4 regions of the Xanthobacter nonsaccharivorans genome follow, and region 3 is predicted to be linked to each of the others. Evidence: predicted binding sites of a transcription regulator. Region 3 holds the regulator's gene; each other region holds the start of a gene.
The links. Region 3 encodes PhoB, which activates phosphate uptake and scavenging genes when phosphate is short. Its sites were predicted from a motif close to TGTCATNNANCTGTCAT; they were not measured.

Region 1: V5F59_RS14345 (esterase-like activity of phytase family protein) is a predicted target of PhoB. The motif match lies at 1,963-1,979, and genes of this name have one in related genera.
Region 2: V5F59_RS05100 (YdcH family protein) is a predicted target of PhoB. The motif match lies at 2,084-2,100, and genes of this name have one in related genera.
Region 4: V5F59_RS06640 (inorganic phosphate transporter) is a predicted target of PhoB. The motif match lies at 1,999-2,015, and genes of this name have one in related genera.

Annotation. Positions count from the first base shown of each region.
Region 1 covers NZ_CM195526.1:3,113,772-3,116,974, forward strand. Annotated here, with positions in the region: gene V5F59_RS14335 (M20/M25/M40 family metallo-hydrolase) at 1-832, shown strand, start outside; gene V5F59_RS14340 (zinc transporter ZntB) at 927-1,934, shown strand; gene V5F59_RS14345 (esterase-like activity of phytase family protein) at 2,070-3,203, shown strand, end outside.
Region 2 covers NZ_CM195526.1:1,107,112-1,110,314, forward strand. Annotated here, with positions in the region: gene V5F59_RS05085 (protein-disulfide reductase DsbD domain-containing protein) at 7-858, shown strand; gene V5F59_RS05090 (peroxiredoxin) at 1,055-1,540, shown strand; gene V5F59_RS05095 (YdcH family protein) at 1,638-1,844, opposite strand; gene V5F59_RS05100 (YdcH family protein) at 2,127-2,306, shown strand; gene V5F59_RS05105 (ABC-F family ATP-binding cassette domain-containing protein) at 2,441-3,203, shown strand, end outside.
Region 3 covers NZ_CM195526.1:4,532,248-4,535,450, forward strand. Annotated here, with positions in the region: gene V5F59_RS20565 (flavin monoamine oxidase family protein) at 1-1,066, shown strand, start outside; gene phoB (phosphate regulon transcriptional regulator PhoB) at 1,222-1,923, opposite strand; gene phoU (phosphate signaling complex protein PhoU) at 1,962-2,690, opposite strand; gene pstB (phosphate ABC transporter ATP-binding protein PstB) at 2,711-3,203, opposite strand, start outside.
Region 4 covers NZ_CM195526.1:1,445,210-1,448,412, forward strand. Annotated here, with positions in the region: gene V5F59_RS06635 (hypothetical protein) at 1-108, opposite strand, end outside; gene V5F59_RS06640 (inorganic phosphate transporter) at 306-1,940, opposite strand; gene V5F59_RS06645 (histone deacetylase family protein) at 2,077-3,006, opposite strand.

The sequences.
Region 1 (3,203 bases), 1.4 Mb from region 3:
TGTGTGCGACACCGGCATGTGGGACCCCAAGACCCCCTCCATCACCACCTCCCTGCGCGGGATCCTGCATGCCGAGCTGACCATCGAGGCGGCGGACCGGGACCTGCATTCCGGCCTGTTCGGAGGCGCCGCGCGCAACCCCATCCACGTGCTCTCCCGCATCATCGGCGAGGCGCATGACGAAAACGGCCGGGTGACGCTGCCCGGCTTCTATGACGACGTGGTGGAGCCGCCGGCCGAGGTGCGCGCGCGCTGGGAGGGCCTCGGCCTCACGGCGGAGACCTTCCTCGGCCCCGTGGGCCTGTCCATCTCCGCCGGCGAGGGCGACCGCCTGGTGATCGAGCAGGTCCAGTCGCGCCCCACCTTCGAGGTGAACGGCATGTTCGGCGGCTATACGGGCGCCGGCACCAAGACGGTGATCGCCTCCCGCGCCACCGCCAAGATCTCCTTCCGCCTGGTGGCGGACCAGGACCCGGAGAAGATCCGCTTGAGCTTCGAGGCCTTCGTGGCCCCGCGCGTGCCGGCGGATTGCAAGGCCGTCTTCTCCTGGGGCGAGGGGGCGCGCGCCTTCCTCGTCCCCGCCGACAGCCCGGACCTGACCCGCGCCGCCGCCGCGCTGGAGGCGGAATGGGGCGTCGCCCCCGTCACCATCGGCTCGGGCGGCTCCATTCCGGTGGTGGGGCAGTTCAAGACGCGGCTCGGCGTGGACACCCTGCTGATCGGCTTCGGCCTCGACGACGACCGGGTGCATTCGCCGAACGAGAAATACGACCTCACCTCGTTCCACAAGGGCACGCGCAGCTGGGTGCGGATTCTCGAGGCCCTGGCCTGATGGCGTAACGTCATTCCGCTTCGGTACTTTTTTGCGTCGCGCAATCATGTCAGGAAGGCGCAGCAGCGTCCCGAGTTGGAGCGCCCCCGTGAGCATGATCGCCCCCTTGAGCAAGATCGACACTGAAGGCCTGCTGTCCGCCTGGCGGTTCGACGGCAAGGGCAGCGCGGTCCGCATGACGCCGGACGAGGCCCTTTCCGCCCATGCGGCGGACCGGTCGGCGGAAGGCGGCTTCATCTGGCTGCATTTCCGCCACCTGCCCCGCGCGCCGCAGACCTATCTGCGGCAAACGGCCGGTCTCGACCCGAACGTTCAGGAATCCATGCTGGAGGACCAGTGCCGGCCGCGCTGCGCCATGTTCGTGGACGGCGCCCTGCTCTCCCTGCGTGGCATCAACCTGCAGAGGAACGCCCTGCCGGAGGAGCTGGTGACCATCCACCTGTGGGTGGATGCGCGGCGCATCATCTCCGTCCAGCACGATTTCCTCTCCTCCATCGCCGACTTCGAGGACGCGCTGGTCCGCGGCCGTTGCCCGCGCGCCCAGGGAGAGTTCGTCGCCGAGCTTTCCATGCGGCTGGTGGAGCGGGTGGACGCGGTGGTGAACACGCTGATCGAGGATGCCGACGAGCTGGAGGATGCGGTGCTCACCACCGACTCTTCCGAGCTGCTGCCGAAGCTCGCGGTGCTGCGCCGCGTCGCCATCAAGCTGCGCCGGCACATCGCCCCCCAGCGGGAGGCGCTGAACCATTTCGCCTTGGAGGACGACCCCTGGATGGGGCCCAAGGACCGAAACCGCCTGCGCGACGCCGCCGACCGCGTCGCCCGCTTCTCGGAGGAACTGGACAGCGTGCGCGAGCGCGCCGCCGTCATCCGCGAGCAGATGGTGGACACACGCGCCGAGCAGATGAACAAGTCCATGCTGGTGCTCGCGGTGGTCACGGTGGTGTTCGCGCCCATGACGCTCATCTCCGGCATGTTCGGCATGAACGTGGGCGGCATTCCCGGCAACACCGATCCCGAAGCCTTCTGGGCGCTGGCCTTTGCCATGCTGGTGCTGGGCTTCATCCTGCTCTGGCTGTTCCGCCGCATGAAATGGATCTGACAGCCCTCCGGGGCGGACGTTACGGAAACGTCGTCGGCCTGTCGCGGCCATGTCGCCGAACCCGCTGCAGGTGAAGCGCGCATCGGACCTTCAGGAGGTGTCCCCGTGCGCACGCTGAAATCGTTTACCCTTGCGCTGCTCGCCGGCGCCGCGCTCGTTCTTCCCGCCGTCGCCCAGGACAAGACCCAGACCGAAAAGACCGCGGCCGCCCCGTCCGAGGGCGCCGCCTTCCCGGCGGTGCTCGCTGGCCATGTGGTGCTGCCGGCCGCCAGCTTCGTGCCTGCCCCGGCGGATGCGCCGGCGGCCCTGAAGACCAGCGGCAAGTTCACCGCCGCCGACCGCGTCCGCAACGACGTCGTGGGCAGCGTGAAGGGCGTCAGCGTCCTCTCCAACAAGGCGGCCCCGCGCGAGACCGGCCTTTCCCTCCCCTTCGAGGGGCAGGCGGTGCAGGGCTTCTCCGGCATCGTCTCCGAGGGCGACGGCCGGTTCTGGGTGCTGACCGACAACGGCTTCGGCTCCAAGGCCAATTCGCCGGACGCCATGCTGATGGCCCACCGCCTGAAGATGGACTTCAAGGACGGCAAGATCGAGCGCCTCGGCACCATCTTCCTGCATGATCCGGACCGGAAGGTGCCCTACGCCATCGCCATGGAGGGCACCGAGAAGCGCTACCTGACCGGCGCCGACTTCGACCTCGAATCCATCCAGGTGGTGGGCGACAGCATCTGGTTCGGCGAGGAGTTCGGCCCGTTCCTCATCGAGACCGACCTCGACGGCAAGGTGAAGGCGGTGTTCGAGACCCAGGTGGACGGCAAGCCGGTCCGCTCGCCCGACCATCCGGCCCTGAGCCTGCCCGGCGCGCCGGACGGCAAGGTGGCGTTCAACGCCTATCGCTCCAAGGGCTTCGAGGGCATGGCCCTCTCCCCGGACAAGACCAAGCTCTACGCCCTGCTGGAAGGCCCGCTGTTCGATGCGGCCACCGGCGGCAAGGAGAAGGTGGGCGACAGCGAGGTGCTGCGCATCGCCGAGTTCGACATCGCCAAGCGCGACTGGACCGGCCGCAGCTGGAAGTATCCCCTCGCCCAGGCCGGCAACGCCATCGGCGACTTCAACATGGTGGACGACACCCACGGCCTCATCATCGAGCGGGACGACCGCGAAGGCTCCCGGTTCAAGGCGTGCGAGGCCGGCAAGGTGGAGCCCACCTGCTTCGACAAGCCGGCCCAGTTCAAGCGCGTGTACAAGGTGGAGTTCTCGCCCGAGACCGCC
Region 2 (3,203 bases), 2.0 Mb from region 3:
TGGGACATGATGAACATCCTTCCGCCCCCTGGCCGGCGCGGGTGCGCCTTCGCGGTCCTGGCCGGGCTCGCGCTCGTGCCCGTTTCCGCCCTCGCCCAGCCAGCCGCGACCGCTTCCGTCCCCGGCGCCGAGGTGCAGCTCGTCGCCGGCGCGGTTGCGGGCGGGGAGGCCGATGCGGGCCTGGAGGTGCGCCTTGCCTCCGGCTGGAAGACCTACTGGCGCTATCCCGGCGACAGCGGCGTGCCGCCGAGCGTGTCCTGGTCCGCCTCGCGCAACGTGGCCGACGTGAGGATGGACTGGCCCACCCCCCGGCGCTTCAGCGACGGGGCCGGGGGCGCATCCATCGGCTACAAGGGCACGGTGCTGTTTCCGCTGAAGGTGCGGCTCGCCGATCCGGGCCAGCCGGCGCAGCTCGTCCTCGCCTTCGACTTCGCGGTCTGCGAGAAATTGTGCGTTCCCGCCCGGGCCGATCTGGTGCTGGGCCTTTCGCCCGAAGGCGGGGCGGAGGGTGCGCGCATCGTCTCCGCCCGTACGGCGCTGCCCGAGCGCCGCGCGCTCGGCGCCGCCGACAGCCCTTCGGTGCAGAAGGTGGAGCTGGACACCACGGCCCAGCCGCCGCGCCTCCTCATCGACGTGAAGGCCACCAATCCCAAGGCGGACCTGTTCGCCGAGGGGCCGGACGAACACTGGGCTTTGCCTTTGCCGCAGAAGACCGCGCTGCCGGACGGCGCGGCCCGCTTCGCCGTGCCCCTCGACGGCGTGCCGGCGGGCGTCGCTCCCTATGGCGCGCGGCTGACGCTGACCCTCGTGGACGGGCCGAAGGCCGTCGTCACCGAGGTGGACGTGCCGACGCCCTGAGGGCGGGACGGCGTGGCGACCCGTGCTTTCCTCGTCTTGAAAACCTTTTATGGTCGACGGGGGCGCTCACCGCCCCTGTTCGAGCATTTCCGGCACACACCGGTTCGCCGAAAATGCTCCGGCTCCTTGTCCAATCGCAATTCCAGGCGCAAGGCCGCTGCACACTTTGGCTGGAATTGCCCTAGCGGAGAAAACGATGCCCATCTCGGTCGGCGATAAACTGCCCAACGCGACCTTCCGTGTCTCCACCGAAGACGGACCCGTGCCGAAGACCACGGACGAGGTCTTCAAGGGCAAGAAGGTGGTGCTGTTCGCGGTGCCGGGCGCCTTCACCCCCACCTGCCACAAGAACCATCTGCCGGGCTATGTGCACGAGGCCGACGCCATCAAGGCGAAGGGCGTGGACACCATCGCCGTGGTCTCGGTCAACGATCCGTTCGTGATGGGCGCGTGGGAGAAGGCCTCCGGCGCGGACGGCAAGATCACCTTCCTGGCGGATGCGGACGCTTCCTTCTCCGCCGCCCTCGACCTCACCTTCGACGGCTCGGCCGCCGGCCTCGGATTGCGCTCCAAGCGCTATTCCATGGTGGTGGAAGATGGCGTGGTGAAGAGCCTGAACGTGGAGGACGTGCCCTCCAAGGCGGACGTCTCCAGCGCCGCCACCATGCTGAAGCAGCTCTGAGGCAAGCCTCATCCGGAACCGGCCGTCACGGCCGGTTCCCCCTGTCCGCATCCCCGGCCCGCGCCGCCGGCCGCGCTCCGCGCGGCGCGATGCGCCCTCAGGCGATGATGTCCGGAAAAAGCTGGTCTTCCACCTGGCTGATGCGGTCCTTCAGCTGAAGCTTGCGCTTCTTCAGCCGCTGGATCTGAAGAATGTCCGAGCCGGAGACCGAGGTGAGGGCCTCGATGGCGGAATCGAGATCCCGGTGCTCCTGCTTCAGCCGTTCCAGGTGGATTTTGAGATCCCGTTCCTCGTCGCTTGTCATGCCCGCTTCCGTCACCGGCGAAAGACCGTCCGCGCCCTGCGCCGGCGCCCGCCGCTGTGGCGTTGCGCCCGGCGCGAGACGCCGCGACCCGGCCCCGCTTCCGCACCTCTGAGGCCCTGCGCGCGATCCTCGCGCCCGCCGATCCCCCGATCTGGAATGACTATGGCATGGGTCTCCCGCGCTGCAAGATGGGAGCGTGCCGGAGACACGAGAAAGGCAATCGACTCTTCGTTGGCTCCATGACAGACTGATGTCGTGTTGCAGACAGGGAGTGGCTTACGAATGTCCATCCAGTCGCACCTTCAGGAGCTCAAGCGTCGTCACGCTGCCATTGAACAGGAGCTCAGCCGGGAGCTTTCCAGCCCGGCATCCGACCCCCTCCGCGTCGCGGAGTTGAAGCGCAGGAAGCTGGTTCTGAAGGACCAGATGTCGAAGCTGAACGGAACTTTCACCGTACATTGAAGCCAGATCGGGATGCTCCGGCCGGACCTCATGCGTCCGGGCGGTTCCCGTGGCATGTCCTGAGGCGGGGGCGGGGCGCGCCTGCCGGTGATTGCACCTTTGCGTTCCGGCGCGCGGGGCATTAATCCGGCGGCATGGCTCCTCCCCTCGTTCTCCTCCAGGACATCCACCTGCGCTACGGCGCGACGCCCCTGCTCGACGGCGCGGAACTCTCCGTGTCCGCCGGGGAGCGCGTGTGCCTTGTCGGGCGCAACGGCTCCGGCAAGTCCACGCTGCTGAAGGTGGCGGCGGGGCTGGTCGCGCCGGATTCCGGCACGCGCTTTTTCCAGCCCGGCGCCACCGTGCGCTATCTGCCCCAGGAACCCGACTTCTCCGGCCATTCCACCACGCTCTCCTATGTGGAGGCGGGGCTGGGGCCGGGGGATGAGGCCTATCGGGCCCAATATCTCCTTGAGGAACTCGGTCTCACCGGCCGGGAGGATCCCGCGCACCTCTCCGGCGGCGAGGCGCGGCGGGCCGCTCTGGCGCGCGTCATCGCGCCCGAGCCGGACGTGCTGCTGCTGGACGAGCCCACCAACCACCTCGACCTGCCGGTCATCGAATGGCTGGAAAAGGAGCTGAAGGGCCTGAGGTCGGCCATGGTGCTCATCAGCCATGACCGGCGCTTCCTTGAGACCCTGTCCCGCGTCACCGTGTGGCTCGACCGCGGCCAGACGCGACGGCTGGAGCAGGGCTTTTCCGCCTTCGAGGCCTGGCGCGACGAGGTGCTGGAGCAGGAGGAGACCGAGCGGCACAAGCTCGACCGCAAGATCGTCGCCGAGCTGGACTGGCTGCGCTACGGCGTGACCGCCCGGCGCAAGCGCAACGTGCGGCGCCTCGGCCTCCTGCACTCCATGC
Region 3 (3,203 bases):
GCCGGGCGCCCATCCGCTCTCGGCCTTCGGCCGGGCGGCGGGCCTCGACGTCTACCGCGCGCCGGACGGCGGCCGGCTCTACCTCAAGGGCAAGGAAGCCGCCGATTCGGACTATGAGGCCTTCATCGGCGCCGTCCGCCGGGCGGAGCGGGCCATCGTCGCCGCCGGCGACGTGGGGCGCGACCTGCCCGCCGCCCGCGTGCTGCCGGACCTCGGCCCGTGGGGACCGAGCGCCGAGTTCGTGGTGGGCCCGTTCTCCTGCGCCAAGGACATCGACCAGATCTCCACCGTGGATTTCGCCCGGTCGGAAGAGAAGGACATGGACGATTTCTGCCGGCAGGGGTTCGGCACGCTGGTGGCGAAGCTGGCCGAGCCGCTCACCGTGCGGCTGGACACCGTGGCGCGCTCCGTGGACATCGGCGGGCGGCTCGTCTCCGTCTCCACCAATCGCGGCACGATCCAGGGCCGCGTCATCATCCTCGCCGTGCCGCCCAGCATCATCGCCGCCGGCGTGCTCCGCATCCAGCCGGGCCTCGGCCAGCGCTACCGGACCGCGGTGGAGCGCATCACCCTCGGCGCCTACGACCACATCGCCTTCGAGCTGCCCCACAACCCGCTGGGACTGAAGGAAGACGAGCTGATCTATTTCAAGGCGGACGGCCCCCGGGCCTATGGCCTTCTCGCCCGCATCAACGGCGGTAGCCTCTACAGCCTCGAGGTGGCCGGCACCGTCGCGCGCGACCTCGCGGAGGGGCCTGCGGACGGGAGCCGCGCCTTTCTCAAGGAAGCCCTGACCCACGAGTTCGGCGCCGACATCGCCAGCCGGGTCGGCAAGGTCCACGCCACGCGCTGGACAAAGGAGCCCTGGGCGCTCGGCGCCTTCTCCTGCGCTCTGCCCGGGGCCGGCAACATGCGCCGCGCCTTCACCGAGGTGGTATCGGGCCGGCTGCTGTTCGCCGGTGAACACGCCCACGAGACCCTCTGGGGCACGGTGGGCGGCGCCTGGCTGTCCGGCGAGCGCGCCGCCAAGCAGGCCCTCGCCATCCTGGCCGGGCGGGCGGGATAGCAACACCGGAAGACGCGGGGCGGACGGTTCGGGAGAACGTGCGCCGCCCCATCCCCGCGCGGCCGTCAGCCTCGCCGGCGCGTCCCATGATGAGGCCAGCACCAGCCGCCACCAGCCGCTCCGCCGCGCGCCGGAGAAGCGCCCACGCCCGGCCCTCAATGGGCGCGGGCGAACATCTCGTTGAAGGAATAGCCGGCGCCGCGCACCGTGCGGATGGGATCGGACTGGCGGCCGCGGTTGATGGCCTTGCGCAGGCGGCCCACGTGCACGTCCACGGTGCGCTCGTCGATATAGACGTCCTGACCCCACACCCCGTCGAGCAGCTGCTCGCGGGAGAAGACGCGGCCGGGGCTCTGCATCAGGAATTCCAGCAGGCGGAACTCGGTGGGGCCGAGGTGCACCTCGCGGCCCGCGCGATGCACCCGATGGGTCTCGCGGTCGAGCTCGATGTCGCCGGCCCGCAGCAGGGTGGCCACATGCTCCGGCTTCGCCCGGCGCAGCAGGGCGCGCACGCGGGCCAGCAGCTCGGGCACCGAGAAGGGCTTCACCACATAGTCGTCCGCGCCGGTGGCGAGGCCGCGCACGCGCTCGGTCTCCTCGCCGCGGGCGGTGAGCATGATCACCGGCAGCCGCTCGGTCTCCGGGCGGGTGCGCAGGCGCCGGCACAGCTCGATGCCGGAGAGGCCCGGCAGCATCCAGTCGAGGATGACGAGATCGGGCACGCTCTCGCGCAGACGCGTCTCCGCCTCGTCGCCGCGGCCGACGCTTTCGACCCCATAGCCCTCCGACTCCAGATTGTAGCGGAGCAGGAGGGTCAGGGGTTCCTCATCCTCGACGATCAGAATACGCGCCGGCACTGTCTTTCACCCATCTCTCGACAAGGTCCGCCCAAAGCTCAGCTCTGAACGGTACGGCCCGGGAACGCCAGGGTGGTCTCGCTGGAGACGTCCGCCTTGGGGCGGCTCTCCGGCAGGTTCTGGCCGGTGACCATGTAGTAGACGATCTCCGCGATATTGGTCGCGTGGTCGCCGATGCGCTCGATGTTCTTGGCGCAGAACAACAGGTGCGTGCACACGGAGATGTTGCGCGGATCCTCCATCATGTAGGTGAGGAGCTCGCGGAACAGGGAGGTGTACATGGTGTCGATGGCGCCGTCGCGGCCCCACACCTCCACCGCCTTGGCGTCGTTGCGGGCGGCATAGGCGTCGAGCACCTCCTTGAGCTGCTCCAGGACCAGCTCGGAGATGTGCTCCACGCCGCGCACCAGCTTGTGGGGATGGTACTCGCCCTCGATGGCGATCACCCGCTTGCCCACGTTCTTGGCGAGGTCGCCGATGCGCTCGAGATCGTTGGCGATGCGGATGGCGGCCACGATCTCGCGCAGGTCGTTGGCGACCGGCTGGCGCTTGGCGATGACGAGGATCGCGCGATCCTCGATCTCGCGCTGCATCTGGTCCACCGCGGCGTCCTGCACCACCACCTTCTGGGCGAGGGCGCCGTCGCGCTTGATGAGGGAAGTGACGGAATCCGCGACGAGCCGCTCCGCGTGCCCGCCCATTTCCACCACCTTGCGGCCGATTTCCTTCAGTTCCACGTCGAAGGAGGCGACGATATGCTCCGGCATCTCAGGTGTCCTTCAATCCGTCAGCCGAAGCGGCCGGTGATGTAGTCGCGCGTCTTGATCTCCTTCGGGTTGGTGAAGATCACGTCCGAAGGCGCCACCTCGATCAGCTCGCCGAGGTAGAAGAAGGCGGTGATGTCCGCGCAGCGCGCCGCCTGCTGCATGTTGTGGGTCACGATGACGATGGTGAAGTCCTGCTTCAGCTCGTCGATCAGGTCCTCGATCTTCGAGGTGGAGATGGGGTCGAGCGCCGAGGTGGGCTCGTCCAGCAGGATCACCTCGGGGCGCACCGCGATGGTGCGGGCGATGCACAGGCGCTGCTGCTGGCCGCCGGACATGCCGAGTGCCGAGGTGTGCAGGCGGTCCTTGGTCTCGTCCCAGATGGCGGCCTTGCGCAGGCACCACTCCACCCGCTCGTCCATCTGCGCCTTGGAGAGCCGCTCGTGCAGCTTCACGCCGAAGGCGATGTTGTCATAGATGGACATGGGGAAGGGCGTGGGCTTCTGGAACACCATG
Region 4 (3,203 bases), 2.3 Mb from region 3:
CGCGTTGAGATAGGGCAGCGTCACGGCCTGCTGGGCCCCGGCCGGGCCCGGGAGAGCCGAAGCCAGAAGGGACGCGAAAAGGAGGACGGCATAAGCGCGGCGCATCATCGGTCCTCCCATGCCGGCACCCGGTGCCGGGGCGCGCAACGCGTCGCGCGATTCACGGGAGAGAAGATGGCCTGAAAGCCGGCGTGCGAGGCAAGGGCGCGCGCCATAAAACAGGAAGGGAGCCGGTTCCGAGGGGCCCGGCTCCGGCTCCAGGTCTCAAGGCGTGGCCGGCGAGCGCCACGGCATCCGCCGCCAGGTCACATGATCTGGCGCAGCACCGCGTAGAGCGTGCCCGAGAGCACGATGGCCGCCGGCAGGGTCAGCACCCAGGCCATCAGCAGGTTGCGCACGGTGGACATCTGCAGGCCGGAGCGGTTGGCGGCCATGGTGCCCGCCACGCCCGAGGACAGCACATGGGTGGTGGACACGGGCAGGCCGTACATGTCGGCCGCGCCGATGGTGGCCATGGCCACCAGCTCCGCGGCGCCGCCCTGGGCATAGGTCAGGTGCGTCTTGCCGATCTTCTCGCCCACGGTGACCACGATGCGCTTCCACCCCACCATGGTGCCGAGGCCGAGGGCGATGGCCACCGCCACCTTCACCCAGAGGGGGATGAACTTGGTGGCCTGGTCCAGCTCCCGCTTGAAGGCGGAAAGGTTGCTCTTCGCGGTGGCATCGACGCCGGGCTCACCGGTCTTGCCCATCAGCCGGATGGTTTCGGAGGCCAGATACATGTCGTTGCGGATGTTGGACACGGACGCCGCGGGCACCTGGCTCAGCGACTGGTGCTTGGCCACCATGTCGGCGATCTCGCGGGTCACCTGGGCGAGGGCGGGCAGGGTGTCCGGGGACGCCTGGCGGTCCCGCACATAGGCGGTGAGGGCGGCGCGCGGGTCGGCGGGCGGCGGCGCCTTGGCGGTCAGCGTGAGGAGCGAGCTTTCGGTGGCCTGGGCGATGGCGCTGAACCGGGCTACTTCCTCCACGTTGACAGCGTGGTTGAGGGCATAGGCGGTGGGCACGATGCCGATCAGGATCAGCATGATGAGGCCCATGCCCTTCTGGCCGTCGTTGGAGCCGTGGGCAAAGGAAACGCCGGTGCAGGTGAGCACGAGGAGGGACCGGATCCACCACGGCGGCGGCGTGTTGCCCTTGGGCTCGCGATAAAGGGCCGGGTTGCGCACCAGCACCTTGAGCGTGATGAAGAGCAGGCCCGCAGCGACGAAGCCGACCACCGGCGACAGCAGCAGCGAATAGCCGACGTTCGCCGCCTGTCCCCAATCCACGCCGGCGGTTCCGTCGCGCCCCTGTAGCAGCTGGTTGGCGATGCCGACGCCGATGATGGAGCCGATGAGGGTGTGGGAGGAGGAGGCGGGCAGGCCGAGCCACCAGGTGCCGAGGTTCCAGACGATGGCCGCGATGAGGAGCGCGAACACCATGGCCATGCCGGCCCCCGACCCCACATGGAGGATGAGCTCCACCGGCAGCAGCGAGACGATGCCAAACGCCACGGCGCCGGACGACAGGAGCACGCCGAGAAAGTTCCACGCCCCCGACCAGATCACCGCCACATGGGCGGGCAGCGAGTGGGTGTAGATCACCGTCGCCACCGCGTTGGCGGTGTCGTGGAAGCCGTTCACGAATTCGAAGCCAAGGGCGATGAGCAGCGCGACGACAAGCAGGAGGAAGGGCAGGAGGGTGAGCGTGTCGGCGCCTGCGGCGTCCACGTCCTGCCAGATGGAATAGCCGGCATATCCAAGCCCTCCGAGCAGAAGGGCGAGGAAGAGGAATTTCTCCAGCATGCCATGGTCCCGATCCATGGCGACGCGGCGCGGCGAAGCGTGGTGGTGTCCTTGGGCCGTCCCGCCATGGCGGGACGTCGCAGCCTGCGACATGACCTCCTCCATCAACCCGATGCCGGAGCCGGCAGCCTCCGCTGGTTGACAGCAGCGGGTGACACGCCAATGACGTCCACGGCTTCGTTGATGCGTGCTGCCGGCGGACGCGGGCTTTTGCAGTCCGCGGTTCCCCTCAGCCGTGCATGAGCGCGGAGACGTGGGCGGCGGCGGAGGTGGCGAGGCCTTCCAGGTCGTACCCGCCTTCCAGTACCGAGATCACGCGGCCGTCGCACTTCTGGTCGGCGACCTCCATCAGCCGGCGGGTGATCCAGCCGAAGTCCGTATCCACCAGCCGCAGCGAGGCGAGCGGATCGCGCTTGTGGGCATCGAACCCCGCCGAGATGAGGATGAGGTCCGGCGAGAAGGAGGTGATGCGCGGCAGGATGCGCGTCTCCATCGCCTCCTTGAACACGGCGCCGTCGTCGCCGGAGCGCAGGGGGACGTTGACGATGGTGTTCGCCGCCCCCGTCTCGCTCGCCGCCCCGGTGCCGGGATAGAGCGGCATCTCATGGGTGGAGCAATAAAGCACGCTGTCGTCGGCCCAGAAGATCTCCTGGGTGCCGTTGCCGTGGTGCACGTCGAAATCGACGATGGCGATGCGGCCGAGGCCATGCTTCGCCTGGGCGTGGCGGGCGGCGATGGCCACCTGGTTGAGCAGGCAGAAGCCCATGGGCTTGCGCGTCTCGCAATGGTGGCCCGGCGGGCGCATGGCGACGAAGGCGTTGTGCACCTTGCCGGCCACCACCTCGTCCACCGCGAAGCAGGCGCCGCCCACGGCGCGCAAGGCCGCTTCCCAGCTGCCGGGCGAGAGCACCGTGTCGGAATCGATGCGCACCAGCCCCTCGTGCGGGGTCGCCTCGCCCATGGCGTCGACGAAATCGGCGGGATGCACGCGGATGATGTCGGCCCGCTCGCCCCGGGGCGCCAGATCGCGCACCAGATGGGAGAATTTCTCCTGCTCGAAGATGCGGTCGAGGGCCCGAAGCCGGTCCGCGCGTTCGGGGTGGCCGGGCGGGGTCTCGTGCTTCAGGCCAGCGGGATGGGTAACGAGCAGCGTGGACATGGGCCTTGGCGTCTCCCTGGGCGTCTTCGCATTCTTGCTTGTGACATACCATATTCCAGTATCGCCGGCATGGTCTTGCGCCGGATCAAGAGTGACCGGCGTGTCACGACAACCCGTTTCCGCGGCCCATGGGGCGGGCGGACCAGCTTAAGGCGTTCTGCGACCTGGGATTGTGCGGTGGTCGCGCCCACGCATGC